One region of the Weissella sp. ESL1177 genome, then DNA from elsewhere that is predicted to be linked to it. Evidence: predicted binding sites of a transcription regulator. Region 1 holds the regulator's gene; the other holds the start of a gene.

What was found. The regulator CtsR, encoded in region 1, represses protease genes until heat stress. The targets are predictions, from matches to a motif close to TTGGTCAAAAAAGGTCAAANA.
Region 2: AC3B5D_RS06435 (ATP-dependent Clp protease ATP-binding subunit) is a predicted target of CtsR. The motif match lies at 4,184-4,204, and genes of this name have one in related genera.

The regions. Positions count from the first base shown of each region.
Region 1 is NZ_CM176591.1:1,512,577-1,528,874, forward strand. It holds gene rpoB (DNA-directed RNA polymerase subunit beta) at 1-282, opposite strand, end outside; gene AC3B5D_RS07395 (ATP-dependent Clp protease ATP-binding subunit) at 553-3,048, opposite strand; gene AC3B5D_RS07400 (CtsR family transcriptional regulator) at 3,050-3,526, opposite strand; tRNA gene AC3B5D_RS07405 (tRNA-Arg) at 3,760-3,833, opposite strand; tRNA gene AC3B5D_RS07410 (tRNA-Gly) at 3,864-3,936, opposite strand; tRNA gene AC3B5D_RS07415 (tRNA-Thr) at 3,943-4,015, opposite strand; tRNA gene AC3B5D_RS07420 (tRNA-Leu) at 4,036-4,118, opposite strand; gene serS (serine--tRNA ligase) at 4,442-5,725, opposite strand; gene AC3B5D_RS07430 (deoxynucleoside kinase) at 5,743-6,393, opposite strand; gene AC3B5D_RS07435 (F0F1 ATP synthase subunit epsilon) at 6,612-7,037, opposite strand; gene atpD (F0F1 ATP synthase subunit beta) at 7,055-8,455, opposite strand; gene AC3B5D_RS07445 (F0F1 ATP synthase subunit gamma) at 8,501-9,382, opposite strand; gene atpA (F0F1 ATP synthase subunit alpha) at 9,400-10,914, opposite strand; gene atpH (ATP synthase F1 subunit delta) at 10,989-11,531, opposite strand; gene atpF (F0F1 ATP synthase subunit B) at 11,531-12,046, opposite strand; gene atpE (F0F1 ATP synthase subunit C) at 12,071-12,289, opposite strand; gene atpB (F0F1 ATP synthase subunit A) at 12,328-13,038, opposite strand; gene AC3B5D_RS07475 (solute carrier family 23 protein) at 13,368-14,645, opposite strand; gene upp (uracil phosphoribosyltransferase) at 15,062-15,691, opposite strand; gene glyA (serine hydroxymethyltransferase) at 15,734-16,298, opposite strand, start outside.
Region 2 is NZ_CM176591.1:1,324,508-1,340,805, forward strand. It holds gene AC3B5D_RS06425 (NlpC/P60 family protein) at 1-316, opposite strand, end outside; gene AC3B5D_RS06430 (LysM peptidoglycan-binding domain-containing protein) at 382-1,743, opposite strand; gene AC3B5D_RS06435 (ATP-dependent Clp protease ATP-binding subunit) at 2,056-4,119, opposite strand; gene AC3B5D_RS06440 (zinc-binding alcohol dehydrogenase family protein) at 4,331-5,338, opposite strand; gene budA (acetolactate decarboxylase) at 5,463-6,179, opposite strand; gene alsS (acetolactate synthase AlsS) at 6,242-7,927, opposite strand; gene AC3B5D_RS06455 (L-lactate dehydrogenase) at 8,088-9,026, opposite strand; tRNA gene AC3B5D_RS06460 (tRNA-Gln) at 9,313-9,384, opposite strand; gene AC3B5D_RS06465 (MarR family winged helix-turn-helix transcriptional regulator) at 9,500-9,928, opposite strand; gene AC3B5D_RS06470 (universal stress protein) at 10,058-10,495, opposite strand; gene rpmF (50S ribosomal protein L32) at 10,865-11,038, shown strand; gene AC3B5D_RS06480 (PTS sugar transporter subunit IIC) at 11,377-12,525, opposite strand; gene AC3B5D_RS06485 (D-2-hydroxyacid dehydrogenase) at 12,617-13,612, opposite strand; gene AC3B5D_RS06490 (ATP-dependent Clp protease proteolytic subunit) at 13,983-14,576, opposite strand; gene whiA (DNA-binding protein WhiA) at 14,664-15,626, opposite strand; gene AC3B5D_RS06500 (gluconeogenesis factor YvcK family protein) at 15,647-16,298, opposite strand, start outside.

The sequences.
Region 1 (16,298 bases):
AACGTGTAATGGTGCCGAATAATTAGCATCATGGTTACGAGCTTCTTCTACTGTGTACTTAGGCTCCATGAGCTTATAGTCCACAAATTCTAGAGACAACTTGCCTTGGAAATCTTCGATTGGCAAAATGTCCATAAACATTTCACGTAATCCTTCATCCAAGAACCAGTTGTATGAGTCCGTTTGAATTTCGATCAAGTTAGGCAAATCAAGAACTTCCTTGATTCGTGCATAACTACGACGAACACGGTGTTTACCATACTTTACAAGCGTTCCTACCAAGTTTTCCACCTCGCTTTGAATTGGCCAACTGTGCACCGAGTTATATTACAGTTTGATAACAATTTCTGCTTTTCACCGGTTTTTAAGTGCAAAAAAGACAACAGCATCCCCATACCTGAAAACGCTCTTGTCATTACTATGCAGGCCTTCAGGGACAATATTTCCTGTCAACCGTTGTCTTATACACAATTAAACTAACCATTAGTATACAAGAAAAAGCAGGCATTAGCAAGAAAAACAATCCTTGTCAACGCTTACTTTTTAAGTTTATTATTCTGTCACAGTCACTGTCTTATTTTTGGCTGGTTTGACGGTGATATTTATCTCGCCATTTTTGGCACCGATCGTTACCTGATCATTCACAGTTACTTGTCCTGTCAATAATTCTTCTGATAAGGCATCTTCAACTTTCGATTGTAGCGCTCGTCTAATTGGCCGTGCACCATATTCTGGGTCAAAACCAGCTTCAGCAATCACATCGATTGCAGCTGGTGTTATTTTCACCTTAAAGCCTTGTTCACCGATCCGTTGCAAGACCGACTTTGACATTAACTTAACAATTTGATGTAGCTCCGCTTTGTTCAATGAATGGAAGACAACCACTTCATCCAAACGATTAATAAATTCTGGACGGAATGTTTCCTTAACGGTTTGCATAATAGTATCACGCATTGCATCATAATCAGACATCTTATCGACTGCCCCGAAACCAACTGATTTTTCATCACGCAATCGCGTTGCTCCTAGGTTAGATGTCATAATAATAATCGTATTTCTAAAATCAACTTTGCGTCCTTTAGAATCTGTCAAATAACCATCATCAAACACTTGCAACATTAAATTATAAATATCTGGATGCGCTTTTTCAGCTTCATCAAGCAAGACAACTGAGTACGGTTGACGGCGAACCTTCTCTGTCAGTTGACCACCTTCTTCATAACCAACGTAACCCGGTGCTGAGCCAACCAAACGACTTGCTGAATAGGCTTCACGATATTCTGACATATCTACACGGATCATGTTATCTTCTGAACCAAACATCGCTTCAGCTAACGCTTTTGCTAATTCAGTTTTACCTGTTCCAGTTGGTCCTAAGAATAAGAAAGTTCCAATTGGACGTTTTGGATCTTTCAAACCTGAACGAGCTCGTCTAATCGAACGTGCAATGGCTGATACAGCCTCATCTTGACCAACAACTCGGTGATGCAGTACTTTCTCTAAATTAACTAGACGTTCTTTCTCTGACTTTTCCATTTGCGTCACAGGAATACCCGTTTGTTCTGATACGACTTCAGCAATATCATGCAGTGATAAGACCAAATCGTATTTTGTTTTATCCACATTTTCTGGATTAGTCTGTGCATCCAAATATTTATCAATGTGCCGTTTTTGCCGCATTTCTTTCTTACGCAGTTCAGCTGCTAATTCAAAATCTAATCGCGCAATTGCTTCATCTTTTTCTTGTTGTAATGTCGCCAATTTTTCTTGTTGCTTCGCTAATGGTGTTTCGTGACCTGTTCGATCAATGCGAACCTTGGCAGCCGCCTCATCCATAATATCAATCGCTTTATCAGGTAAGAAACGATCCGTGACATATCGTACTGATAATTTCACTGCCTCAACAATGGTTTCATCAGGAATTGCCACTTGATGGTGTTGTTCGTAACGTTCTTTCAACCCTTTCAAAATAGCAATCGCATCCGCTTGTGTTGGTTCATTCACAGTCACCTGTGCAAAACGTCGTTCTAAGGCGGCATCTACTTCAATATACTTCTGATATTCATCTAAAGTCGTTGCACCAATCGTTTGCAATTCACCACGTGCCAAAGCGGGCTTTAAGATGTTTGACGCATCAATGGCACCCTCAGCGCCACCGGCACCAATTAACGTATGTAGTTCGTCAATAAACAAAATGACTTGACCATCGTGTTGAATTTCATCAATGACTTTCTTCAAACGATCTTCAAATTCACCACGATATTTTGTACCAGCAACTAAAGAACCCATGTCTAACATCATTAAACGTTTTTGGGTCATATCTGAAGGAACATCACCTGCAACAATACGTTGTGCTAGTCCTTCAGCAATCGCTGTTTTACCAACACCCGGTTCACCAATTAATACTGGGTTATTCTTAGTACGTCGTGACAAAATTTGAATCACACGTTTCACTTCGTTTTCACGACCAACAACTGGATCAATCTTTTGATCACGCGCTAATTGTGTTAAATCACGCGCTAAAGCATCTAACGTTGGTGTCCCTTCTGTTGCTTGTGCTTGATTACCACGTTTCCGTCGTGCATCATGCCGTTTTGCTGTATCACTAACACCCAATTTACGTAAAATTGCACGTCGCATTTCTTGAGGATTAACACCCAAATTAATTAAGATACGTGATGAAAAAATGGTCTCATCTGACAATAATGCCAATAGGATATGTTCTGTTCCTGTACGTTCTTGATGAAGTTTAACGGCATGTTCATTTGCCAATCGAATCATTTCAGCTGCTTTCGGAGAATAGGGCAAATAAGCTTCTTTTTCGGCACGAGATAGTGTGCCATACCCCGTAAACTGTTCAATTTGACTTCTCACATCATCATCAACAACATTAAATTGTTGCATGACTTTACTAGCAATGCCTTCTTTTTCAATTGCCAAAGCAAGTAATAGATGTTCTGTCCCAACAGCTTGATGTTTAAAATGCTTTGCTTGTTCTTGTGCAATAACTAACACATTCTTTGCACTTGGTGTATATTGATTATCCATATTAATTACGCTCACTTTCAAACCGTAATCGGTTCAATAATTGTTGTAATAATCTAGCTCGTAAACGACCTTGAACAGTTGCATCGCCAACTGCTAATGCTTCTTTAGACATTAACGTCAAAAGAAGTTCCCCTTCACGTTGTGTCAAGATTTGTTCTCGATATAAACTAGATATTACTGCTGTTGCCGTCCTAAAGCTAACAATCTCAGGGAGACTTTGTCGCATCTCTTCAATCAGATCTGGCTCTGTCCGTAATGCCATTTTTACAATACGAATATAACCACCACCACCACGTTTTGATTCGACGAAATAACCATTTTCGGCACTAAAACGCGTTTTAATGACATAATTAATTTGTGATGGCACGACGTTGAAGCGTCGGGCGATTTCAGCACGACGAATTTCAATTTCATTCGCCTGCTGCAAAATTTGTTTCAAGTATGCCTCAATATTATCAGACATATTTGAATCAGCCATGACCTTCACCCCCTTGACCAATATTGACATCATTATAAAACGCATCGTCAAACAATGCTACTAATCAATCATATCTTTTTAAGAGTCGGTCGCAAAGTATTTTACAAAAGCTAATTCAAGGTTCGCTTAACTTAAAAATATCAACTTGTCATTATTTTTATTGACTACCCATTTAAAAAAAACATGTATTGACACAAAAACCACCAAGATTTCTCTTGATGGTTTGCAATCAATGCACCTAGAAGGATTCGAACCTTCAACCTTCTGATTCGTAGTCAGACACTCTATCCAGTTGCGCTATAGGTGCATGTTCATTTGAAGCTTCCTATTGGAAGTAAGCGAACAACGGGATTCGAACCAGCGACCTCTACCATGGCAAGGTAGCGTTCTACCAACTGAACTATATTCGCATGGAATGCCGACTACTGGATTCGAACCAGCGACCTCTTCATTACTAGTGAAGCGCTCTGCCAGCTGAGCTAAGTCGGCTTCTGTATCGAAAATCGATATACGGATGACAGGAATCGAACCTGCACGCCCTAGGGGCACTGGAACCTAAATCCAGCGCGTCTGCCAGTTCCGCCACATCCGCAACAGACGTCCATCGAGTAAACAACTCTAGACAACTTTTATATTATACCTAATCATTTATTAAGTGTCAACACTCATTTTGATTTGGTATATATCGTAACTGCTATCATGACTAATAACAACTTACCACTCGATATATATTACTAGCTTTTTTATTTTTTTGCAATTCTTTTTTCGCTGTTTTGAAAAATTACAATACATTTCCTTATTCTTCATATAAAAAAGACATTAAAATCAATTTTAAAAGTCGCTAATCAACCATGTTAATCTGGTAAATTAGCGACTACGATAAACTATTTTTTTCGATCAATCATTGATAAATGATTATAACAAATCTTCTGCAACAATTTTATCCGCACCAAAGTATGGCCGTAATACTTTCGGAATTGTCACTGTACCATCTTCATTTTGGTAATTTTCTAAGATTGCTGCAACAGTTCGACCAACTGCCAAACCAGATCCATTCAAAGTGTGCACAAATTGTAATTTACCATTTTCATCACGATATTGAATACGTGCTCGGCGAGCTTGAAATGCTTCTGTATTTGAGACAGAAGAAATTTCACGATAGATATTTTGCTGTGGCATCCACACTTCCACATCATATGTCTTTGCTGCTGAAAAGCCCATGTCACCTGTTGATAATGTGATAACGTGATATGGTAAATTCAATTTCTTCAAAATATTTTCGGCATTGACTGTCATATCTTCCAAAGCTTGATATGAATCCTCAGGCTTTGTGAATTTAACCATTTCGACCTTATTAAACTGGTGCATACGAATCAAGCCACGCGTATCACGCCCTGCTGAACCCGCCTCCTGACGAAAAGCTGGTGATAATGCTGTGACACTATATGGTAACTTTTCTGCATCGATCACTTCTTCACGGAAGTAATTCGTTAATGGGACTTCTGCCGTTGGAATCAACGTCATGTCATCATTTGTACCAACACGGTATGCATCATCCATAAACTTTGGATATTGACCAGTCCCATACATGGCTTCATCTTTAACCAGGTATGGTGTGATCATTTCCTTATAACCTTCTTTTTGATGTTCATCTAACATAAAGTTATAAACAGCTCGTTCTAAACGAGCCCCTTGTCCAACATAGTAGACAAAGCGAGCACCTGATACTTTTGCACCACGTTCAAAATCTAAGATACCTAAATCTTCACCAATGTCAAAATGCGCTTTGGGTGCAAAATCAAATGTTGGTATATCACCCCATCGCCGTTCTTCGCGATTGGCTGCTTCGTCTGGGCCAACAGGAATCGTGTCATTTGGCAAATTGGGAAAATGTAATGCGCGTTCTTTAATTTGCTTGTCTAACACAACGACTTGCTCATCCAGTGCTTTAATTGTTGCTGAAACTGTTTGCATTTCAGCAATGACGTCACTAGCATCTTCTTTTTGACGTTTCTTCAGACCAATTTGATCTGATACGGTATTACGACGTGCTTTTAATTCTTCCGTTTTCACCAATAATTCGCGACGTTTTGTATCATCGGCAACTAAAGCATCAACCTCTTCTGGTGCAACGCCACGTGTTGCTAAACGTTCTTTTACTTTTGCTGTCTCATGACGAATTAATTTCATATCTAACATAATCATTATTCTCCTAGTTATTTTTTCAAACCCAGCTCATCGATTTTGTCATCAATCAAGGATAATACCTTGTTGGCTGCTACCTCATCCGTTACAAAATCATATTGATCACCATCAATACTTAATTTTGGGGATCGATCATACCTTTCAAACCAGGCAACATAACGGTCATTTAAACTCTTATAATAATTATATAAGGATGGATCGTTCTCAATTTGCTCATATTCACGACCACGCTTTTTGATACGAGCTAACATCGTATCAAAACTAACGTGAATATAAATTAACAAATCTGGTGTTTTAACGATCGCATCATCAGAAAAATCAACCTGTTCCATCATGTTATTTAACAAATCACCATAGATTTGTACTTCAGTCTGGGTGGCTCTATCTAAATCTGCATTTAATTTAAACAACAACAAGTCCTCAAAGATAGATCGATCAATGACGTTTAATTGGCTACCCTGTGCATCCTTGATGTTATCTAAACGCTTATTTAAAAAATAATTTTGTAATAAAAACCCATAACGTTTTGGATCTTCATAAAATAATGGCAGAATAGGATTATCATCAACGGATTCGTATAGTGCTTCGCTCCCTAAATGTTCTGCGAGCATCGTTGTTAAGCTGGTTTTCCCAGCACCAATAGTTCCCGATAATACGATCATCCTGTTGTCCTACTTTCTTTAATCAATATTAAGTCTATTTTACCAAATTTTACAACGTCTAACACATCCACTTTTGAGAACCAACCGAATTCCCACTAATTGCATCCAATTAAAAAGCCGAAGCCTTTCGAAATAATCGAAGACTTCGGCTTTTTAAGTTGAAATAACCACCGTTACCTCAAAACCTATCATTGTTTCACGTTTACTCGTTCACACAATTACTTTTTACCAGAAACTGCATGAATACGATTAACCGCACGCATTAAGGCAGTTTGTGCACGTGCAACATCGTTTGTTTCACTTGCTGCTAAACGCTTTTCAGCACGTGCTTTCGCATCTTCTGCACGCTTAACATCGATATCTTGTGCTCTTTCTGCACTATCAGAGACAATTGTTAATTCATTATCAGAAAATTCAGCAAAACCACCACTAACTGCAATGATTTCTTCTGTATCTGACGAATCTGATTCGTCATCAACAATTTTCACTTCACTAATGTGCAACGCTGAAATAATTGGTGCATGGTTCGCCATGATTCCTTCTTCACCATTGGTTGTATTTAAAACAACTAATGAAGCTGTCTCATGTTCAAAAACCACACCATTTGGCGTTACCACCTTAACATGTAGGGTGTGTTCACTCATGGCGCCGCCCCCTTTGTTTAGTCAGCCATTTGAGCAGCTTTTTCAGCTACCATTTCAACGGCACCAACGTTACGGAAAGCATCTTCAGGATATTGATCGTACTTACCTTCCAAAATTTCCTTAAAACTGCGTACAGTTTCAGTCAATGGTACATATTGTCCAGGTAATCCTGTAAACGTCTCGGCAACAGAAAATGGCTGAGACAAGAAGAATTGGATACGACGAGCACGGTTAACGATCGTCTTCTCTTCATCTGACAATTCATCCATTCCTAGAATAGAAATGATATCTTGTAACTCACGGTAACGTTGTAATGTATGTTGCACTTCAGTTGCAACGTCATAATGTTCTTGTCCAACAACTTCTGGTGCTAAGGCCGTAGACGTTGAAGCCAATGGATCAACGGCTGGGTAGATTCCTTGTTGTGTCAATGAACGTTCCAAATTAGTCGTTGCATCCAAATGTGCGAATGTCGTTGCAGGCGCAGGGTCAGTATAATCATCGGCAGGCACATAAACAGCTTGAATCGATGTTACTGAACCCTTCTTCGTTGAAGTGATTCGTTCTTGTAACTGACCCATCTCAGTAGCTAATGTTGGTTGATAACCAACGGCTGATGGAATTCGTCCAAGCAAAGCCGAAACCTCTGAACCTGCTTGCGTGAAACGGTAAATATTATCAATGAATAATAGCACATCCTGACCATTGACATCGCGGAAATGCTCAGCAATCGTCAAACCAGTTAAAGCAACACGCATACGTGCGCCAGGAGGCTCGTTCATTTGACCATAGACCATGGCGGTTTGCTTCAAAACACCAGATCCTTGCATTTCATAGTACATATCATTACCTTCACGAGTACGCTCACCCACACCAGTAAAGACAGAAATACCATTATGACCTTGTGCGATATTGTGAATCAATTCTTGAATCAACACCGTCTTACCAACACCGGCACCACCGAATAGACCAATTTTACCACCACGAACATATGGTGCTAATAGATCAATAACCTTGATACCAGTTTCTAAAATTTCTGTTGACGTTGACAATTCGTCGTATGCTGGTGCATCACGATGAATTGGATCACGTTGTACGTCGTCTCCCAGTGCTTCACCACCATCAACTGGCTCTCCTAGCACGTTAAACACACGTCCCAACGTTGCCTCACCAACAGGGACACTGATTGATTTTTCAGTATCTGTTGCCGTCATTCCACGTCGCAACCCATCAGTTGAATCCATGGCAATCGTACGCACGACACCATCACCCAGTGACAAAGAAACCTCGACCGTCAATGTTTTTTGATCACCTTTATCGATAATCAATGCATTATTAATATCTGGAATCTTTGTACCTGATGGAAAAGCAACGTCAACAACGGGACCAATGACTTGAACAACTTGTCCGGTATTCATTGTCGTTTCCTTTCTTCATTCATATAAATCTGATGTCAGATGCTTTTAATCCAAAGCAGCCATTCCACCAGTAATTTCTGTAATTTCAGTCGTAATTGCACCCTGACGCGCACGGTTGAATTGCAGTCCAAGTGAATCAATAATTTCCTTGGCATTATCAGTTGCTGAAGACATCGCATTTGCCGATGCCGCATGTTCAGCAGTTTTTGCATCGATGATAGCACCATAGACTAAACTTTCGGCATATTGTGGTAGCACAACACCCAAAATTTGTTCAGCTGATGGTTCCATATCATAATCAGCCGTATACTTTGTATCATTTTTAGATTCTGTTAAATCTTCTGTTGAAACAGGTAACATCTTCTCTAAATGTACTTCATTTGTAATACGACTAACATAATGCTGATAACCAACGATTAATTCATCAAAAACTTCGTTGTCATACATTGTTGTCACAGTTTTCACAATTTCACGAACCTCATTAAAGGTTGGCACATCGGAAACACCACGATACTCGTATGCAACATCAAACCCACGTTTCTTAAAGAAATCCGCACCATTACCACCAACCGCTAAGATAACAACTTGATCAGGTGTCAATTGACGTTCAGTCATTCTAGACATTACTTCTTTTAATAATGTTGAATTATAACCACCAACTAAACCACGATCAGAAGATAGTACTAAAAATCCTACCTTTGACACATGACGTTGTTCAAGCAAAGTCCCTGAAACATTGTTGATATGCGCTGTTGCTAAGTGTGCCACAACGTCATGAAGGGCATCGGCATAAACCGTATATGAACCCCCATGACGTTGAATTTGACTTAGCTTAGCAGTTGAAACCATTTGCATGGCACTTGTAATTTGACGCGTCTTTTTTGTTGAGGCAATGCGGCGTTGAATATCTTGTAAAGAAGCTGCCATTTATCGCCCCTCCTTTACTATTCTTCTGCTGAGCCGGCAAATGTTGCTTTGAATTCCTTAATTGCAGCATCTATCGTGTCGGTATCAGGCAAGTTCTTTGTCTCAACAATCGTCTCTAACAAATCATTATGTGATGCACGCACAGCAGCAATTAATTCTGATTCAAAACGTAGAATATCATCGACTGCGACATCATCCATAAAGCCATGTGTTAGGGCATATAGTGATAACACTTGCTCCTCAACAGGCAATGGCTGATGCAAAGGTTGTTTCAATAACTCAACGGTACGACGACCACGGGCTAGCTTAACTTGCGTTGCCTCGTCCAAATCTGAACCAAATTGGGCAAATGACTCCAACTCCTTGTATGAAGCCAAATCCAAACGCAGTGTACCAGCAACTTTCTTCATCGCTTTAATTTGCGCGTCACCACCAACACGAGAAACAGAAGTTCCGGCATCGATAGCTGGACGAACACCAGCATAGAACTGATCCGCATCCAAGAAAATTTGGCCGTCGGTAATTGAAATCACATTGGTTGGGATGTATGCAGAAACATCACCAGCTTGTGTCTCAATAATTGGCAAAGCGGTCATTGACCCACCACCTAGCTCGTCTGACAACTTAGCAGCACGCTCTAACAAACGTGAATGCAAGTAGAAGACATCACCAGGGTAGGCTTCACGTCCAGGTGGACGACGAAGAATCAATGACAGCTCACGATAAGCCGTTGCTTGCTTTGATAAATCATCATAAACAATCAACACATGCTTACCGTTATACATAAACTCTTCACCCATTGCCGCACCAGCATAAGGCGCTAGATATAGCATTGGGGCTGGTTCTGAAGGACTAGCAGTCACAACGATTGTATAGTCCATGGCACCCATACGACGCAAAGTTTCAACTTGCGTACGCACAGTTGAGGCCTTTTGGCCAATCGCAACATAGACAACGATCATATCTTGATCTTTTTGATTCAAAATCGTGTCAATCGCAACAGATGTCTTACCAGTCTTACGATCACCGATAATTAACTCACGTTGACCACGACCAATTGGTACTAAAGCATCGACAGCCTTTAGACCAGTTTGTAGTGGTTCAAACACAGACTTACGCTCCATAACACCTGGAGCTTTAACTTCAACAGGACGTGTTTTTTCTGTTTCAATTGGGCCCATCCCATCAACAGGCTGTCCCAAGGCATTAACAACACGACCAATCAGTTGCTCACCAACAGGCACTTCCATGATACGTCCAGTACGCTTAACAGTATCACCTTCACGAATACTGTCATAGCTACCAAGAATAATGATACCAACATCATTTGATTCTAGGTTTTGCGTCATACCATAAACACCATTCTCAAACTCGACAAGCTCACCAGCAAGGGCATTTTCCAACCCCGTTGCGCGAGCGATACCATCACCAATGTAGGTAACAGTTCCAGTTTCTTTTACTGTTAAGTCGTCTTGATAATTGGCTAATTGCTTTTTGATGAGTGAACTGATTTCTTCAGCTTTGATGCTCATTTCAGCAGTTCCTCTTTCTTTATAGTGTGTCTATTCATCACACACAACATCAATTTTAACTAGAATTTCGATTACTAGCGGATGATACTCTGACGAATAGCAACTAATTTTGTTGCTAATGATCCATCCAAAATTTGGTCATTGGCTTTCACAATCACGCCACCAAGTAGGTTCTCATCAACGATTTGTGTCAAACGAACTTCGTTAGCCTGATAACGTTGCACAAGTTTCTCTTTTAAACGTGACACTTGCTCTTCACTCAATGGCACCGCTGTTTGTACCTCTGCATTCACAATACCAGCAGCCTGATTAACAAGTTCTTCATACTTTGAAATAATTGCTGGCAAGTTTTGAATACGTCGATAATCAAACGTCATCTTAATCAGATTTTTAACAACCTGACTCGTATTCTCTGACAAAGTTGTTAACAATTGCTGCTTCACATTTTCATCAATACGCAAAGATAGCAATGCCTTCGTAAATTCTGGATTTTGTACTAATACATCACGAACAACTGATAACTCAGCCATCGTTGCTTCATCAGTACCTTGATCATGGGTTAATTCGAACAAAGCAACGGCATATCGCTTAGCAATCGTTGCTTTATCTAATGCCATTACTTGTTACCTAACCCTTCAATGTAAGCGTCAATAAGCGCTTTTTGATCATCTAACTTTAGTTCTTTCTGGATAATCTTTTGTGCGATGGTTACTGAAAGTTCAGCAACTTCACTCTTAACGTCAGCCATTGCTTCAGAACGTTCTTGTGCAATCTGAGCACTTGCTTGTTCTTTAGTTGCTTGGGCATCTGCTTGAGCGTCAGCAACGATTTGATCACGTTGCTTACCAGCTGCTGCCTTGGCATCAGAAACAATACCGTTAGCTTCAGTACGTGCTGATTGCAACTGCTCTGAACGCTTTGAAGCCATTTCTTCGGCCTTTTGACGCGCTTCTTCAGCAGTATCCAAATCATGAGCGACTTTCTCCGCACGCTTTTCCATCATTTTTACTACTGGTCCCCAAGCATACTTCTTTAATAGAAGCATCAAGACTAGGAATGCCACTAGTACAAACAACATGTTACCCAAAGCCAACCCTTCGCTAGCACCTGCTAGAACAATTTGATTAAACATAATTAGTTGGCCTCCGCGTTTCGATTATCGTGCTAACAACATGAAGGCAATAGCAATAGCGATGATTGGAACGGCTTCGACCAAACCAACTCCGATAAACATGTTCGTACGTAACTTACCTTCTAATTCAGGTTGACGTGCTGTACCAGCAATCATACTTGAAATAACAATACCGTTACCAATACCAGCACCAATAGCGGCACCAGCTGCGGCAACACCAACACCAATGGTTGCAACATCCATTTTTACAATCCTCCGATTAATTTAAACAGTTACTGTAGTTACTCTGTCTTTTCCGAAACATAGACAGTCGTCAAAGTGACGAAGACAAACGCTTGAATGGCCCCAATAAACAATGAAAATCCTTGCCATAGAATTGTGAGCACAAACGCTGGAATAAATGTTAAGGCACCAGCAGACTGTGCCAATTGCCACAATAGAGACAAAACCATTTCACCAGCAAAGATATTACCGAACAGACGTAGTCCCAATGTTAGAAAACTAGTAAACTGCTCAATAAGATTTAAGGGGAATAAGACACTAAATGGTGACAGATATACTGACTTGAAGTATTTCTTAAATCCTTGCTTTTCAACACCTAAGAAATGAGCAATGGTAATCGCAATTAATGCTAATGTCATTGTCACTAGTGGGTTAGCGGTTGGTGAGTTCAGAAATGTATTACCATCCACTTTAACCGTAAAGGCAACACCTAGTTGATTGCCAACGAAGATGAACAAAAACATGGAAAATATGAAAAACTTCAAACTGTTACCAGTCTTATTTGGCAATGATCCATCAACAATATTATTAGTAAAATCAATGACCCACTCTAGCATATTTTGCTTACTTTTCCCGGCTGGCTTCATAACCAATTTTCGAGAAGTCCACAATGCTAGCAGAAAAACAATCGTCATCGAAACTAATGTTGAAATAACCACATTCCAATCAAACGTCAACCCCGCAATGCTAAAGGTCGCGGTTTTCTCCAATGAAATTCACCTCTTTCCTTTCTTGAAATATAATCAAGCGGCATGCATATCAAACAGGACCGTTTAACTTTTACCACCTAATATTACCCCTTTTTGAAGGTATTTCAATAATAAAGGACTACTTTAATTTGTCCCATTTCTGCAACGCTTTTTTACAAAGCTTGTTATATCACACTTTGTACTATTCCAAATAAGAATAATAATAATTTTATATCCAAAATAGAAATAATATTTTGTACTACTCTGTCTTCCCTTATAAAAAAAAACCGTTATTTTACAACACACATTGCAAAATAACAGTCAAAAAATGCTGTCATCATCACGATAATTTATTTTTCAGAAGCTGCTTTTTCCGGTAAAATCAAGTTCAAAACGATACCCAAGACAGTGGCAATTGCAACACCTGAAAATTGTACAATATTATTACCATGTCCCAATTGTAGATAAGCGTTACCAATCCCAATAACTAAGACAGATGAAGCAATCATCAAATTACGCTTCAAATTAAAATCTAGTTTATTTTCAACAATGATTCGCAATCCTGATGCGGCAATCACACCAAACAATAGGAACGATACCCCTCCTGTGACTGCTCCCGGAATCGTTTGAATCAAAGCTGATAATTTACCCACAAACGAGAAGAGAATGGCAAATGTTGCGGCACCCATCAAAACATACACCGAATGCACCTTTGTAATTGCCATAACACCAATATTTTCACCATATGATGTTACAGATGGTCCACCAACTAAACCAGCAAATAACGAAGCAACCCCATCACCAGCTAGCGTCCGGTGCAACCCAGGATTTTTAATATAATCGCGTCCTGTCAAATCATCTAACACCATCAAATGACCCAAATGTTCTGTAATAGTAACTAACGCAATTGGTGCCATCACGAGCACAGCACCCCAATGCATTACTGGTCGGTAATCCACAAACGGGATATCAAAAGCTGGTAAAGTAAACCATGCGGCATCAGCAACTGGCTTTAAGTCGACTAAACCAACCATTATTGCTAAAACGTAACCAACAATGATTCCTAATAATATTGGAATCAAGCCCAGGAAACCACGAAGATACATATTAAAGAAAATTGTAATCCCCAATGTTACCATCGCGACTAAAAATACTCGAATATCATATTTACCATTTAATAATGTTGCCGATTGTGCAGCAGAACCAGACAATGATAATCCGATCACCATAATAATTGGACCAACGACTATTGGTGGTAATAACTTTTCAATCCATTCAGTCCCGATGAACCCAACAATCGCTGCAACAATCAAATAAACAATACCAACAGAAATCACACCTGTTGCCACACCAGGATAGCCAGTTGTTTTCATCAAAGCAACCATTGGAATAATGAAAGCAAAGCTTGATCCCATATAAGCAGGGATCTGACGCTTTGTAATCAAAATATGTAATAGTGTTCCAACACCAGAACTAAATAGCGCAATGCCCGGATTTAATCCAACTAGTAATGGTACTAAAACAGTTGACCCAAACATTGAAAACATATGTTGTAACGATAGCCCTATCCATTGCCAAAAGCCTGGCTTTTCATCTACATCTAATACAACCTGCCGTTCTGTATCCATTGTGTTATTCCTTTCATACGTCAGCTTAATTGCTGGGAAATAATTAAAAAATGCTGAATGCCTAAAAAGGGACTGTCAATCTTACCATTTTAACTTGGTAGATTAATAGTCCACAAACATGTGTCAAATTTGTACCCTAATTGATGCACCCAGTACCAAAATAATCTTACTAGTCTCACAGGACCAAGTTAAAGCTATTTTCAACGTCATTTATTATATATCAGTTAACAAATCTAGTAAACATCTTTTAAATTAGTTAAACGTTTTAATTGGAACAAACTGTCGTTAATCCTAAATAGCTGTCTTTAGACATATTAAGTATGCAAGTAACATACCTATCACGTATATAAAAAAGAGGTTAACCACAATTGATTAACCTCAACATCACAGTCACATGATGTAAAAATTTTAATTTATTAATGAGTACCAAACAAACGGTCTCCTGCATCACCAAGTCCAGGAATAATATAACCATGTTCGTTAAGTTTTTCATCCAATCCAGCAGTATAAATATCAACATCAGGATGTGTCTTTTGCACTGTTTCAACACCAACTGGTGCTGATACCAACGTAATCAACTTAATCTTAGTCGCACCACGCTTCTTAAGTGCATCGATTGCCATCACCGCTGAACCACCCGTTGCTAACATCGGATCAACGACCAATACTTCACGTTGATCGATATCTTCTGGCAACTTCACAAAATACTCAACTGGTTCTAGTGATTCTTCATCACGGTACATACCGATGTGACCAATACGAGCGGCAGGAATCAACTTCATAATACCGTCTACCATTCCAAGGCCTGCACGTAAAATTGGCACGATGGCTAATTTCTTTCCAGCCAATGTTTTTTGCGTTGTTGTCGCAACCGGGGTTTCAACAACAACATCTTCAACTGGTAAATCACGTGTCACTTCATAAGCCATCAATGAAGCAATTTCATCAACAATTTCACGAAATTCTTTTGTACCAACATTCTTATTACGAATAATTGTTAATTTATGTTGAATTAGTGGGTGGTCAAAAACCGTTAGCTTACTCATTTCAAAGCTCCATTTCGTTTTCTTCTATTATAACGCTTTTTCTTAATTTGCGTATTCAATCCCTGACAAAGGGAAACGACTAGTTAAGTCTAATACCGCCTGCTTTACAGACGTTAATGTTGCTTCATCTTCAGGGTTAGCAAGTACTTTCAAAATCAATGTTGCCACTTCTTTTGACTCAGTTTCTTTGAAACCACGTGTTGTAATTGCTGGTGTTCCAATACGAATACCTGATGTCACAAACGGACTGCGCGGTTCATTTGGAATCGCTTCTTTATTAGTTGTAATGTGCACACTATCTAAAACATTTTGTGCATGCTTACCAGAAATACCAGTCGCCGTTAAATCTAAGTTAAACAGATGATTATCTGTCCCACCTGATACAACACGTACTAGATCAGACGCAGCAAACACATCAGCCATCGCTTTCGCATTGGCAATTACTTGTTGACCATACGTTTTAAAACTAGGCTGCATTGCTTCGTAAAAAGCAACTGCTTTACCAGCAATCACATGCTCTAATGGTCCACCTTGTGTACCCGGAAAAATAGCTGAATTAATCGCTTTTCCTAATGCTTGCTTTGCTAAAATCAAACCGCCACGTGGC
Region 2 (16,298 bases), 190 kb from region 1:
CAACACCTTCGATGCGATTATACATATATTGAATTAATCCACCAGTATCAAAACCAGTATCAATATTTTGCCCTTCTTTCTGATAAGGTACATCAAGTACATCATTTAATACCGTTAATAACGGTTCGCATATGCTTTCCATAATCATTTTCATCATTGTTCTCTGAATGCGAGCACCCGTTGTTTTACGAGCAAAATTTGAAGCAGTAATCGTCACAGGTTTTTCAGCAATTGGCGGTTCAAACATAATTTCAGCGTCCGCTTCATCATAATCATTCACGTGAACAACACGTCCAGGTTCTATTCTAAATGGCATTATCATTACCTCTACTTGAATGTATAAAAAAAGACTCGCGGACGAGTCTTTTTAATAATAGCTTTTTATTGGTGAATAAACTGAACACCAGCAGTAGAAATTGTACGTTCGTTATATAGCTTACCTGCATAGTTAGCTTCAGAAATAGTAATCGTACCGTCTGAGTTAACAGAGTCAACGACCGCTACGTGTCCATAACTACTTGCACCACCAACACCAGGTGCAAAGTACGCAACAGAACCAACTGATGCAGTTGAATTTACAGTATGACCTGCAGCAGTTGCTGATGCTGGCCATGATGAGGCATTACCCCAGTAATTACCTACCCAACTCAAATCACCCTTAACATACCAAGTGCATTGTCCATATGGGTATGTGTTTCCAGTCGTGTTTGATGAAACATGATTAGTCGTTGTTGATGTTGTCGTCGTAGCAGATGTAGATGTTGTTGTAGCGGCAGCAGAAGCTGTAGATGTCGTTGACACGTTTTGTGGTCGTGCTGCGGCTGAACTTGCTGCGGCAGCCGATGCGTTTGCTGCTGACGTTGCAGCGGCTTGTGCTGCAGCTGAGCTAGCAGCAGCTTGACTAGCAGCTAATGAGGCATTTGCTGCTGACGTTGCGGCGGCTTGTGCTGCAGCTGAACTTGCAGCTGCTTGGCTAGCAGCTAATGAGGCATTTGCTGCTGACGTTGCAGCTGATTGCGCTGCGGCTGAACTTGCTGCGGCGGCTGACGCATTCGCTGCTGATGCATTTGCTGTTGACGTTGCAGCGGCTTGAACAGCAGCTGAACTTGCGGCAGCTTGGCTAGCAGCTAATGAAGCGTTTGCTGCTGATGTTGCAGCTGATTGTGCTGCGGCTGAACTTGCGGCAGCAGCCGACGCATTCGCTGCTGATACATTTGCTGTTGATGTTGTAGCAACTGATTGTGGTGCGGCTGAACTAGCAGCTTGCGATGCAGGTGCTGCACTAGTAGCAACTTGATGTGCAGAAGCTGAAAGATTAATTGTATCACCAACATAGATAATTGATGAAGCTGAAAGATCATCATTTACTGACAACAATTCAGACAAAGTCATACCATTAGCGTTAGCAATTGCCCACAATGAATCACCAGCTTTAACTGTGTAAGTAGCCCCACTAGCAACATGCTTCGTTGCAGCTGAAGAAGCAACTGATTGTGCTGCAGACTTTGGTGCAGCTGATCCAGGTATTTCAACCTTTTGACCAACAAGAATCAAATTTGCATTTGCAATTTTGTTTGCTGATACTAAATCATCAACAGTAACGTGGTGTGCAGCTGCTAATGCATAAAGTGTATCCCCAGATTTAACAGTGATAGAATCAGCTGAAGCGACAACTGAACTACCTGCCAAGGCAGCCGCTGCTCCGGCAGTTGCTAATAGCGTATTTTTTACAGATGCGTGCATATTAAGTACCCCTTAAAACTAAAAATTTGTTGTCCTATATTATGTTAAGAAATAGCCCACGAGAACTTTTCTTAAGGTTTTCTTTATCTTTACTACAAGCACTATTGTACTTTATAGACTTTTCATAAAAATGCATTTAATGTTTCATTTATGTTACACAACACAAAATCCTTAATTTTTTCTTTATTTTGTTCGTTTTTAATGCATTTAAAAAAATCAGAGCATCATTATTGTACAAAAAAAGACGGTAGTCCTAACTACCGCCTATAAATCATTTATACTTTATTAAATAATTTAGCAACTTTATTCAACTTATTTTTCATCTTTTTCAATAGTGATTTTATCATCAACTAACTTTGCAATTAATTGTTTTGCTTCAGGATTATCTAGATAAAAGTCAGCAATTTGATCTTCTAATTGTTCTTGGATAACACGACGTAATGGACGAGCACCCATTTCAGGATTATATCCCAATTCGACAATCTTTTGCTTGACATCGTCAGTAATCGTAATGTGCAAATCCTTTTCTGCAATTGCAGCATTCATATCATTGATCATCAAATCAACAATCTTCAATAAGTTTTCTTTTGAAAGTGCATTGAATTCAACAATGCCGTCAAAACGATTCAAGAACTCTGGCTTGAAATATGGTGCGAGGCGTTCTAGTAGCTGTGAACCACTTTGGCTGTTTTCTGGGTCAAAACCAACCTTTGCTTCTTTAACACCGGTACCCGCATTTGATGTCATGATAATAATAGTATCTTTAAATGACACCACATGACCTTGTGCATCAGTTAATCGACCATCATCTAAAATTTGTAAGAACATGTTCATCACATCAGGATGTGCCTTTTCAACCTCATCAAGTAAGATCAATGAATAAGGACGACGACGAACCGCTTCAGTTAGTTGACCAGCTTCTTCATAACCAACATACCCAGCTGGTGCTCCAATCAACTTTGAAACAGAATGTTTCTCCATGTACTCAGACATATCGAATCGAATCATACTATCAGTTGTACCAAATAGTTCCTTTGCCAACTGCTTAGCCGTCTCAGTCTTTCCAACACCTGTTGGTCCAACAAATAAGAAACTACCAATTGGACGACCAGTTTTATTAAAGCCAACACGATTACGACGAATGGCACGCGCAATCTTTTCAGTGGCTTCTTCTTGCCCAATAACATGAGCTGATAAATTATCACCTAAGTTTCGTAATTGTGTCTGTTCCGTTTCTGCTAATTCACCAACAGGAATACCAGTCTTTTCCTCAACAATTTTTTGAATATCTTCCACTGTTACTGTTTGTGCAGCTTCATTTTGTGGTGCTTGTTGCTTAACAGCTTCTAACTGTAATTCCAAATTATTGACTTGATCACGTAACTTACTTGCCTTCTCATAATCTTCACGTTCAATAGCTGATTGTTTTTGAGCTTCAGTTGAATGAATCTTATTTTCTAGTTCTTTTGGATCAGCGATTTTAACTGATAAGTTTTTCTTAGAACCCGCTTCATCAATTAAATCAATTGCCTTATCTGGCAAGAAACGCTCTGAAATGTAACGATTTGATAAGTTAACAGCTGCTTCTAGTGCCTCATCTGAATACTTTACCTTGTGGTAGTCTTCATAGCGCGAACGAATACCTTTCAAAATCTGCAGTGCCTCATCTGTTGATGGCTCATTGACTTGAACTGTTTGGAAACGACGAGCAATCGCTGCATCCTTTTCAATTTTACGATATTCATTTAATGTCGTTGCTCCAATCAACTGGAACTCACCACGAGCTAAGGCAGGCTTTAAGATATTACCAGCATCCATTGAACCTTCACCTGCTGTTCCTGCCCCCATAATTTCGTGAATTTCATCAATAAATAGGATGACGTCTTCACGTTTAGATACTTCATCCATCAATTGTTGCATACGCTCTTCGAATTGACCACGCACACCTGTTCCTTGAACAAGTGAGACAACGTCTAAACGAATCACCTCTTTACCTTGCAGCTTACCAGGTACCTTTGCGTTAACAATGGCCTGTGCTAAACCTTCTACAACCGCTGTCTTTCCAACGCCAGCTTCACCAATTAGTACTGGATTATTCTTTGTTCGACGGTTAAGCACCTCAATAACACGAGCAATTTCATCATCTCGACCAATTACTGGATCGAACTTACCCTTACGTGCCATTTCAGTCAAATTAATACCGTATTGATCAAGTAAACTATCACCTTGACCATTATTATTGCCCCCATTACCTTGTCCCATTTGTGGGCGGGGCCTTTGCTGGGTACGTTGTGCTTGTTGTGCCCTTGTTGCTTCATTATTCATCATACGAAAAATATCATCAAAATTTGAAAAACCAAATGGATCTTGTGCCATATTACCAGCCTCCTTACAATCTCTTTTATATTCATTATTCCCAATAGATACAATAGTTGCCGTTTGTTTGACCTTTATTGACCTTGCTTACATTATCTATATTAGCACTCTCATACGTAGAGTGCAAGTCAAAAACGCGATTTTTTTATAAAAAAAAGAATGAATTTTTGTTCATAAAAAGTCCATTCTTTTGAATATATTTACTTATATTTTAATATTCAATAACTAACTTACCAATCATATTTCCAATAGCAACTTCTCTCTGTGCTGCTAAAATCGTTTTTGCAGATAACCCCGTCATTGTTTTGGTTAACGTTGATTGTACAACACCCTCATCAACTAACTTAGCTAACAAAGTCAATGCGGCTCCCTGCGTCGCAACATTTTTATCAGCATTTGTTTTTGCAAACATAAATTCCCAATCAAGTGATGCTGCTTGATTCTTAATCAAACCAACAGGCAGTGGTGTCATTGATTGCACAATCGCACCAATATGGCCAAATACATCAACCAACTTAGCAGCTGATTCAAAATGTTGATCAAGTGAATGTAGTACGGCAATATAGGGTATTGTTGTAAACCCTAATTTTTTTACCGCCGTCACATAATCATCACGATGATTGACCACAAAATCTGCCCCCAACTTTTTAACCCAATCAATCGTATCTTGACGTGAAGCGGTCGCAATAACTGTCATTCCCAGCCACTTGCCTAATTGGATCATCATTGAACCAACACCACCAGCACCATTGATCACTAATAGAGTCTCACCTTTAGCACCATCGGCAACCATTTCTATCTGAAATTTATCAGCAAGCATTTCATATGCTGTTAAAAATGTTAACGGCATTGCAGCAGCTTCTACATTCGATAACCTACTTGGTGCTTCGCTAATCAACGCTTCTCTAACAACTTCATATTCAGCATTAGAACCAGTCCGACCTAATTCACCGGCAAAAAACACACGATCACCAATCGCGAATTTTGTCACATCATCCCCCATTGCGACAATCTCGCCAACCGCATCAAATCCCAATACACGTTCTTGACCTGCTGCTGCAGCTAATTCCCATTGTTTCGTATCTACTGGGTTCATGCCTGCTGCTGCAACTCTAACCAACACATCATGATTCGACATGTTTGGTCGTTCAATTTTCTTATCTATCAATGGTTTGTTCGCGTCCGTTGTTGTTACAACCGCCTTCATCATTTCTGTCATGATTCACTCCCTTATAATAAGTCATGTTTCCCATTATTTCTCTACTTATATGATACTATCTCTACTATAAAAAAAATAGTAATGGCAACGCTATTCGCTGTTGTCATTACTATCGTATAAATACTTAATCTTGTGAACCTTCTGCTGCTGCAACGCCTTCTTTCAGACCAGCCATTTCAACATGATGCTCACGGAAATCTTTATCTTGAATAGGTAAGTGGAGTGCATAATCATTAAAAATCGTTAAATCACCTTCAAGCTCATTCGCATCAAATCCTAGTACGTGACCACCAAAGGTACGATCATCACTCAAAAAATGAACATGCCAACCAGCTGCAACAGTACCTTGATACAATTCAGGTGAATAGTAACCAACTAATGTTCCCGTCACATCGCGTTTTTCAAACTCGCGTTGTGTTTTTGTAATTTCAGATAACGATGGAAATGGTCGTTCTGACTTAGGTGCCGACCGAACTTTCATATAATCAAAACTACCTCGCAAAACTACACCTGAGAATGTATTCTCTAATTCACGATCACGAACAAGCGAAACCATCTCTTTCATATTACCAGCACTGAAGGTCACTTTTTCTGATGGATCACTAGTATGATGAACAGTCGCAAATGGTACCGTCTTGTTCATATCTGTCACGTGATGAATCGTTCCTTCACCGTCCATATAATAAACCTCACCATCGACCATAATCATCTCACCATCAAGACCATCGAAAGTACCAATACCTGCATCCCCATGCTCTTTTAATTCAGCTAAAGTGGCCGTACCACCTAACACTTTCCCCATCAAAGCTTCTAATGTACTATGTTGATAAACTGTTGCCATGATTTTCCTCCTAATATGGTATTTTAACAAAAAACGCCCAGTGAACTGGACGCTTTTTTATATTATTCTGCATCAATTAATTGTGACATTAATTCATAATTATGTGAGTAGTCTACTGGAATCTCAACAACAACTGGTCCTTCGGTTGCAAAAGCTTCATCCATAACCGCATCCAATTGGTCAGGTGTTTCAACACGCAATCCCTTGGCACCAGCTGACTCAGCAAACTTCACAATGTCAATATTTGAGAACTTGACACCTGCTGACTCACCATTGTACTTAACTTCCTCTTGGAACTTAACCATATCATAGTGATAATTATCTTGCCAAACAATGTGCACCGTGTTCAAGTGTAGTTGAACAGCAGTTGCCAATTCCATACCTGAAAAGAAGAAACCACCATCACCAGATACTGAGACAGACTTTGCATTTGGTCGAACCATTGCTGCAGCCATAGCCCAAGGTAATCCGACACCTAACGTTTGCATACCATTTGAAATCAAGAAATGACGTGGCACATATGACTTAAAATGACGACCAAGCCACAAATAATGTGAACCAATATCTGATGATAAGGTCATTTCATCAGTCATGTGTGCTTGTAATGACTTAATAATGTTCAATGGGTGGTTTAGATTTGCTTGTGCTGGTGTATACGTTGGTTCTTCTGCCGCATGTAAAGCAGCCTTAAATTCAGTCAACTTGTTCTGAGAAGCAACTGGTAATTCATAACCTGCAATTTGTTCTTGCAATGCTTTCAAAGTATCAGCTAGTGTCCCAACTAATTGACGTTCAGGCGTAAAGTTATTGTCAATTTGAACAGCTTGTGTATCAATTGCCGCAATACGCAAATCAGCATTCTTGTTCCAATTACGTGGTTCATATTCAATTGCGTCATAACCAACTGTAATAACCAAATCAGATTGGGCTAATAATTGGTCACCAACTTGGTTACGGAAGAAACCAATGCGACCAAAGAAAGTCTTTTCTTCTAATTCACGAGAAATAACACCTGCACCTTGATATGTTTCAACAACTGGTAATGTTGTTTGTTCAAGTAATGCATGCAAGGCTGCCGTTGTCGCATCATCTGAACCACGTGCACCGACTAACAAGACTGGTAGCTCCGCAGCTTTAACTTGCTCTGCTAGCCAAGCAATATCTTCGGCAGCTGCAGCACCATAACGTGCTGGCTTAACTGCTGGCAATGCCGTTGCATTTACTTCAGCTTCATCAACGTCTTGTGGTAACGAAACAAATGCGGCACCTGGCTTTGGACCATTTGCAGCAGCGAAAGCATTTGAAATAATTTCCGAAATGTTATTTGGATCTTGAATTTCTACTGAATAGTTTGTAATTGGTGCAAACAAAGTTGCTGATGGTGTACTTTGATGTGTCAAACGGTATAAATCTTTACGTTGTACTTGACCACCAATTGCCAAAACCGGATCATTTTCAGCAGTCGCCGTCATCAAACCAGAAGCTAAATTACCAACCCCAGGTCCTGAAGTAACTGCAACGACACCAGTTTTACCAGTGATACGTGAAAATGCTTGTGCCATAAAAACAGCATTTTGTTCGTGCCGTGTCACGATTAATTTTGGCGCTTTCTTACCTTCACTAGGATGATCTAATTTTTCAAACAAACGATCAATTTTAGCGCCAGGAATACCAAACACTAAGTCAACGCCATGGTTATTTAAACTGTCGACAACTAAGTCGGCACCAGTCTTCTTCTCTTCAGACATGTACTCTACCTCTTTAATATATTGCCAATAAGCATCAATGCCTATATTGTAGCGCGTTCTGGCAATATTTAGTAGTAAAAAACTACCATTATTTTAGACATAACGGTAGTTCATTTTTTCACAATACGTATAATAATCGAATATAAAGCGTTTTCATTTATTATAAACTTTTATTCAAAATTTCTATCAACATTTTAGCAGATTTTTGCATTTTTGCTTGTTCATCATCTGATAATTGCACTTCAATCACTTGCTCGATACCATTTGCACCAATTACAGCTGGTGTCCCAATATACAAATCATTTAATCCGTATTGTCCATCCAACGGTGCACCCACTGGTAAAATGATTCGTTCATCACGGAAAATTGCTCGCGTGATACGTGCTAAGGATGCGCCGATGCCATAGAAGGTTGCACCTTTTCGCGCAATGATGTCATAAGCCTTATGTGCTGTATCAAATAAGATTTGTTCTAAATCTTCAGCTGTCATTCCTGCTTCAGTTGCCCATACCTTCAATGGACGACCACCAATGGTCGCTTCATCAAAGTTGGCAAATTCTGAATCGCCATGTTCACCCAGAATATATGCTGACACTGCTTCAGGAGCAACTTTAAATCGTCGTCCCAATGCCACTCGTAATCTCGCTGTATCTAGCGACGTCCCTGAGCCAAAGACACGTTCTTTTGAAAACCCCGACATTTTTTGTACAGCAGTCGTTAAAATATCAACTGGATTAGCAGCAACTAAGAAGATACCGTTAAACCCACTGGCAATAATTTCTGACACAATGACTTTCATAATTTTTAAATTCTTATCAACTAAATCCAGTCGTGTTTCACCTGGCTTCTGTGGCGCACCAGCCGTAATAACAACTAAGTCTGCATCATGAGCATCTGCATATGTCCCTGACCAGACCTGCTTATTAAATGTCCAAGCAGTTGTATCTTCCAGATCCATAGCATCTCCTGTCGTTCGATTCTGGTCAATATCAACAATTACTAATTCCTCAGCAATACCTTGTTGCATCAATGCAAAAGCATATGATGAACCAACAGCGCCATCGCCAACCAAAACAACCTTTTGATGGTGTTGTGTCATAATTCATTCCTCCAAAAAATAGACAATAATGGAAACCATTATTAAAGTGTCATAACCAAAGACACCGTCGCAACAACACACAACAAAAAGGGCGGTCGTCGTACAAACGGTCGTCTCTATCTGGCTATTTATAATCTTCTCAAACTTGCTCCACTATCATAACGACTAACTTTGTTTTTTGCAACTCTAAATGTCACCAATCTTTTTAACGATTTTGACAAATAATGATAAACAAAAAGCGTTAACCATTCTTAACGAATAACTAACGCTTCCCGCATCTGTAAAACTGGGCATACTGGATTCGAACCAGTGCATGATGGCACCAGAAACCATTGCCTTACCACTTGGCTAATGCCCAAAAACAACTATTAAATCATACAACATACTAACCACAAATTCAAGCCTAATCAAACAAAAAAGATATTCACGATATACAATTCAAACCAAAAAGTTAGCTTGTCAATTTACTTTTCCTATATATTGGTTGGTATATTTTCACCAAATCGTTCCATGAAAGTTAATATTTTTTTGGCCCTTTCATCACCTACTTCTAAAATCCAATTTTCAAAACGCATTTCAATTTGTTTACTCAAAGCTTGTTCAACTGTGTAACCATGTATCGTTAAATGTAATAACATGCGACGACGATCGGTAATATCTGCTTCTTGCCAAATATATTTTTTCCGTAGAAGCATACGAATCTGCCTTGATATAGCAGCACGCGTCACTTGACGACGTGCAACAATATCAGTCAAAGTTAGCCCATCATGTTGCGCCACACTACGCATAATTAAATATTGCTCAAAAGACAGATCATAAACCGCCGCCGGTTCCGCAACCGTATCATTTAAATATTTTAACGTTGCTAAGTAAGCATTAATATATTGTGCCACAAGTGTCATCTTTTTTCTCCAAAATCATTTTGTTTGTCACAGAAATAATTTTAACGAACGATTTTCACCGTGTCAGACTAATTTTTTTGAAAAAAAAGATTAGCCCGCGAATGGCTAATCTCTAAGAATCGTTTCTTATTAACGAACAATCATGACTGTGACAGGTGCGTTGTTTGCAACGTAACTTGACTGTGATCCAAAATATTTTTCTGTTCCTTGTTGTGAATGTGAACCAATCACGACCATATCTGGCTGTACAGCAGGAATAACATCTTTAACGATGACCTCACCGGGCTTCCCTTCTGCAATACGCGTATCGACATCTGTGACACCATTTTCTAAAGCCATTTCACGATATCGCTTTAATGCACGTTGAACATCATCTTCTGCAGCTGTTGTACTCTCTTTTGAAAAGAAATCAAAAACATTTAACTGTCCCTTTTCAAAAATTGAAATAATGGTTAATTTCGCATTATCTTCACGTGCCTGGTGAATGCCATTAACTAAAGCCATTTGGCCTAAATTTGAATCATCAACAGCGACAAGAATGTGTTTGAATTGTTTACCAATTGCCATCTATACTCTCCTATCATACTATTACTGGTTATACTAACTAGTAAGCAAAATAACCTACCGTTGCCCCTTTTGCCAATAACCCCCAAATATTCTAAGCTATCAAAACAATCAATTTGTAAGTATTAAATGACTATAATACTTTATTAGCAAATAAATAACTAACAAACATGTTAATTTGGGTATATCTCATTATCTAGCTACCCCAATAAAATGTAAAGTTACAAACGCTTTTACTTTTCTAATTCACACTCACATCAAGGGGTAGCACTTGACAAACGCTGTAAAATAATGTAATTTAGAACAGTTGAAAAAAATAGATTATTAAGCACTGCCTTCTTTCTACACGGCGGTGTAAGGGAGGATATAACTATGGCAGTTCCTGCACGTAAAGTTTCAAAGCACGCAAAGCGCACTCGTCGCGGCGGTCAAGGCGGATTAAAGACGCCAGCCATTCACATGAACGAAAATGGTGTTTACGTACGTAACCACCACGTTGCTGCAGATGGCACTTACAATGGTAAGCAAGTTGTTTCACCTAAGTAAGCTCATTTATTAATCTATTTAGCTATAGATAAAAATAAACGATTATTAAAACAGCGGATGATTAAAATCATCCGCTGTTTTTTTAGTTAGCGACAAGTTACAAGTTATAAGCCCCTAAACAATTGCTTGTCGGTCAGGAATTTTGAGCATTCTTCATTAAGGTATTTCCCTATTCATACAAAAAGGGGCTGAGACATAAGTCGTTATGATCAGCTGAAAAAGGCGCTAATCTATCAATTTTGATTGGTAGATTAGCGCCTTTAAACGTGTTCCAAAAGACTGAAGCCTTACTGTAACAATCGGCTTCAAACCGTCTTTTGTCACACGCTCTTTTAATATTAAATATCTTGTTCAAAGTCTGTTGGCTTATAAAGCTTAAGAATCTTTGTAAATAGCCAATCAACTAAGAATCCGGCAATAATTGGAACAACTGCCCAAATGATAACAGCTGGCATCACACCAATTGTATTCGTTTGGAAAGCCTTATCGGCAGCATCACGAACAACTGACTGAATAGGTGAAACAAAGCCAATCCAACCAAATCCAGCTGATGTCGGTGTTCCTTGTACGTTCATGAAGCTAATTGGAATAGCTGAGATTCCAGCAGCAACCATAAATGAAATCAACGTTACCGGCTTCTTAAAGACTGAAGGCATCATACCCTTCATCGCACCCAAGAAGATAGCGATTGAAGTTCCAACTTTGTTAACCTTGATTGAATTAACCAATAATACGACAGTTGTTGCAACAATACCAACACCTGCAGCGGCAGATCCTAATCCTGATAATGAGATTGCTAAAGCAATACCAACTGTCGAAACTGGCGTCACAATGATAACCGCAAAGGCCATGGCAATGATAATCGTCATTGGCAATGGTTGCAGATCAGTTGCCAATTGTACCATCTTACCAATCCAAGTTGTTACTTCACCAACGTAAGGTGCAATTTCCTTACCAATCAAACCAACACCACCACCGACAACGATAGGGCTTAAGATAATTGCTAATGAACCAAAGCCCCATAAGTATTTAGCAATTAGCCAAATAACAAGGACCCCAATCGCTGCAACAATCATGGCGTTGATAACATCTCCAGCACCAGCTGCCATGTATATGGTACTAGGTGCAACTGTTTTTACACCAGTTACTGGATTCGCAAATCCAGCTGGCACTGAAGCCCACTTAATTGAACCACAGGCAACACCAACCGCAATTGCCATAACCCCAACATCCAAAGCCTTCATGTTAAATTGCATGGCTATTGCTAAACCAATTAACAAAGGAATAAATGATGAGAACAGTGTCAAGATAGCACTCAAATCAACTGCCCAACCCATTCCACTTTGCACGAATGGGCGAATAACATATTTTAAAACAGCTGATGGTAGAACACCAATCAAGATACCTTGAGCAGACCCAGACAACACTTTAAAGAAAAAATCTTTAAACTTTAGTTCATAAGAACCGTCAAAAACTGCGCTAGCCATAATATTAAATTACCTTTCTAATTTAATGTGATGTAATCACATACCTACTCCGCAATAATGAAATCCCACAATCATTATTACAATAAACTGATTAATACTTCACCTCATTAGGTGTCTCTTCACCCTTGATAAAAGCTAGTGAAGCATTCATTGATTGTGTAACCATTTCATATACAGCCTTAGTTGTATAGAATGCTGTGTGAGGCGTTACCAAAACATTCTCACGTGTAATCAAATCTGCAATTTTTGCATCAGGGAACTCTTCGTGTGACCAGTCCTTATTAAACAAGCCTACTTCGTTCTCATATACGTCCATTGCAAGACCAAAAATCTTACCAGAATCCAAGCCATCGATGATTGCATCAATATCCATCAAATCACCACGAGAAACGTTAATCAATACAACATCATCCTTCATTTTAGCGATTGATTCTGCGTTAATCATGTGGTAATTTTCTGGCAAACTTGGCACGTGAAGTGAGATCACATCAGCTTGTGCATACAATTCATCTAATGTATCAACATAAACACCTTCTGCTTCAAGTTCAGCGTTGTGGTATACATCATAAGCAACAATCTTAGCACCAAAACCCTTCAAAATATTAATCAAAACACGTCCAATATGACCTGTTCCGATAATTCCAAATGTTTGCATGCGCATTTCACGACCAATTGTTGGTGCCCAACGCAAATCGTGATTAGCAATCTTGTTGTCTAATGCCTTTGACTGACGTAACACGCGAGCTCCTTGAATTGCAGCGTGCTCAGCAATTGCATTAGGTGAGTATACGGCAACGTTTGAAATTGAAAAGTCGTAGCGACGAGCTGTATCAAAGTCAATGTTATCTGTACCTACATTACGTAACGACATTTTGTTAATGCCCAATTCATGCAAAGCGGTCAACGTTTCAGGTGTGTATGATAGTTGTTGGTATACATCAACTGCATCTGCGCCTTCAGCTAACTTAGCAGTCTCTGGATTCAACAACTTATCAGTAAAGTCTACTTCTACTTCTGGGTGGGTTGACTCCCACTCGCGTAGTGCGGCTTGCTCATCTTCTCGAATACCATATGCAAAAATTTTCATTATCCTATTTCCTCCAAAGCATGTCTTAACACTTTTAATTATAGATATATTTGTGAAATATTCAACATATAATACACGTAGAACCAATATTCAACGTTTCAATATGGGACAAATCACTTTAATAATAGCAAAAATATTATCCATATTTTTAATTAAAAGCGCTTACACAATGTGCATAGGTTCACAATAGGAAAGTATTTATTTAACCATCAAAAATACTTTCCATACCTAATGATATGCTCTAAATGGGCTATATGTCAATAAAGAAAGCGCTTTCTTAAACTTTGTGAAAAAAAGGTGTCGTGACATGAATTTTAAATCATGTCACGACACCCATTGTCAATATTAAATTTTCAGCGAAAGTTAATTATTAACTCTTATCTTTTGCACTAGTCATAATCTTATCAACCAAACCATAAGCAAGTGATTCCTCAGCATCTAACCAGTGGTCGCGCTCGGTATCTTTTTCAACTTCTTCAAATGGCTTACCTGTATTATCTGCCAAAATTTGATTCAACTTCTTACGTGTCTTCAAAATTTCTTCCGCAGCAATTGCAATTTCAGTCTGTTGACCTTGCGCACCACCAGATGGTTGGTGAATCATAAATTGTGAATTAGGCAAAATGAATCGCTTACCCTTCGCACCTGAAGAGGCTAATACTGACGCCATTGACGCTGCCAAACCGATCGTAATTGTTTGGACATCAGCACTAATAAAATTCATTGTGTCATATATTGCCATACCTGCATTAACCTCTCCACCTGGAGAGTTAATGTACATGTAAATATCCTTATCTGGATCTTGGGCATCTAAGAATAGCAACTGGGCAATAATTGCCGTTGCCATTTGAGATTCAATTTCACCATTGACCATGATAATCCGGTCAATCAACAAACGTGAAAAAATATCATATGAGCGTTCACCATGTGATGATTGCTCAATAACATATGGAATTGGTGTCATTTATACTTTCCTCCTGATGTTCAAAGTCAAGAACATAATACCATTCTAACATTAAGTCAAGAATGGTCAAAATTTATTTTTTATAAACTATTTTTGCTGTAATTCTTTAGGTACTCGGCCGGTATCACGCATTTCATCAGCCATTTTTGTGAGTTTACGGAGCCGATGATTAACTCCTGATTTAGAAATCTCACCAGATGGTACATATTGACCAAGTGCGGATAACGGTTCTTCACGATGTGCCAACCGTACTTCAGCAATTTCACGTAACTTTTCTGGTAAACGGCCTAAGCCAATTTCTTCATCTAAGAATAATATATCATCAATTTGCTTTTGACTGGCATTCACTGTCTTATCCAAATTAGCATTTTCTGCATTGACTAAACGATTGACTGAATTACGCATATCCCGAATAATACGCACATCTTCCATGCGAAACATGGCATTCGTTGCCCCAATCACTTTCATCATATCGCCAATCTTTTCTGCTTCTTTTAGATAGACAATAAATCCTGAACGCCGTTCAACAACTTTGGCATTCAAATCAAAACGATTCATGAGACCAGCCAATTGAATCGCTTGTTCTTCATATAAAGAATATATTTCTAGATGATATCGACTAGTTTCTGGATTATTAACGGAACCTGCTGCTAAAAAGGCGCCTCGTAAATATGATCGTGCTTTTCCTTCTGAAGCTAACCACTCATCAGGTACTGTCGGTAATAGTTCAAACCCTTCAAAAATATGCAAATCATCTAGCAATTCACTAACGCCCTGTGTGATCCTTACGACGTACAAATTATTCTTTTTTAATTTCATTTGACGACGCACTGAAATTTCGGAAGGTAATCGATAGAATTGTTGTAATAAGCCTAAGATACGCCGAGCAGTGGCCGCATTTTCTGTTTGCACATTCAATGTAAAATGTTGATTAGTTAAGCCTAATGACCCATTCATTCGTAGTAATGCTGATAGTTCCGCTTTCGCATTATCTGGATTACTAATCTCTAAGGTGGTTAATTCTTTTTTAACATCACTTGCAAATGACATTATTGCCACCTCCACTTCATTTATTTTGGTGATTGATGCGTTAATTGCATAATTAATTGAGCAACCGCATCCCCATCATGAAAAGCACCATCATCTCGCAATGCTAATAAATCACCTAGCAACGGCTCTGCACCTTGTGCTCGAACAGCTGCTGGATCAGAATGAACCTGGAATGAGATTTCATTCCACCGTTGCCAATCAATATAGTCATCTGGTACTTTACCAGTATTCATAATAACGGCATCAACGATTCGTTCCCCAACATGGTTATTGATCGCTCTAACATGATCAGCATCGGTGAAATTATCCGTCTCACCTTTTTGGGTCATAATATTAGCAATGTAAACAATTTTAGCTCGCGTTGCACGTAAAGCATCTGCAACATTTGGTACCATCAAATTTGGCAGAATGCTAGTAAACAAACTGCCTGGTCCAAGTACAACGATGTCTGCTTCTAAAATAGCATTAACGACTTGCGTTGGTGCTTGTACTTGACGTTGTTCATCAGCTTGCGGCGTCACCCAAATATGATCAATTACTTTATGAGCCGCTGTAATTTCAGCTTCTCCAGCTAATGCCGTACCATCTGAAAAGACTGCATGCAACACCAACGGTTCATTTGCAACTGGATAGACGTGCCCCTGCACACGCATTAATTTCGTTAACACTTGC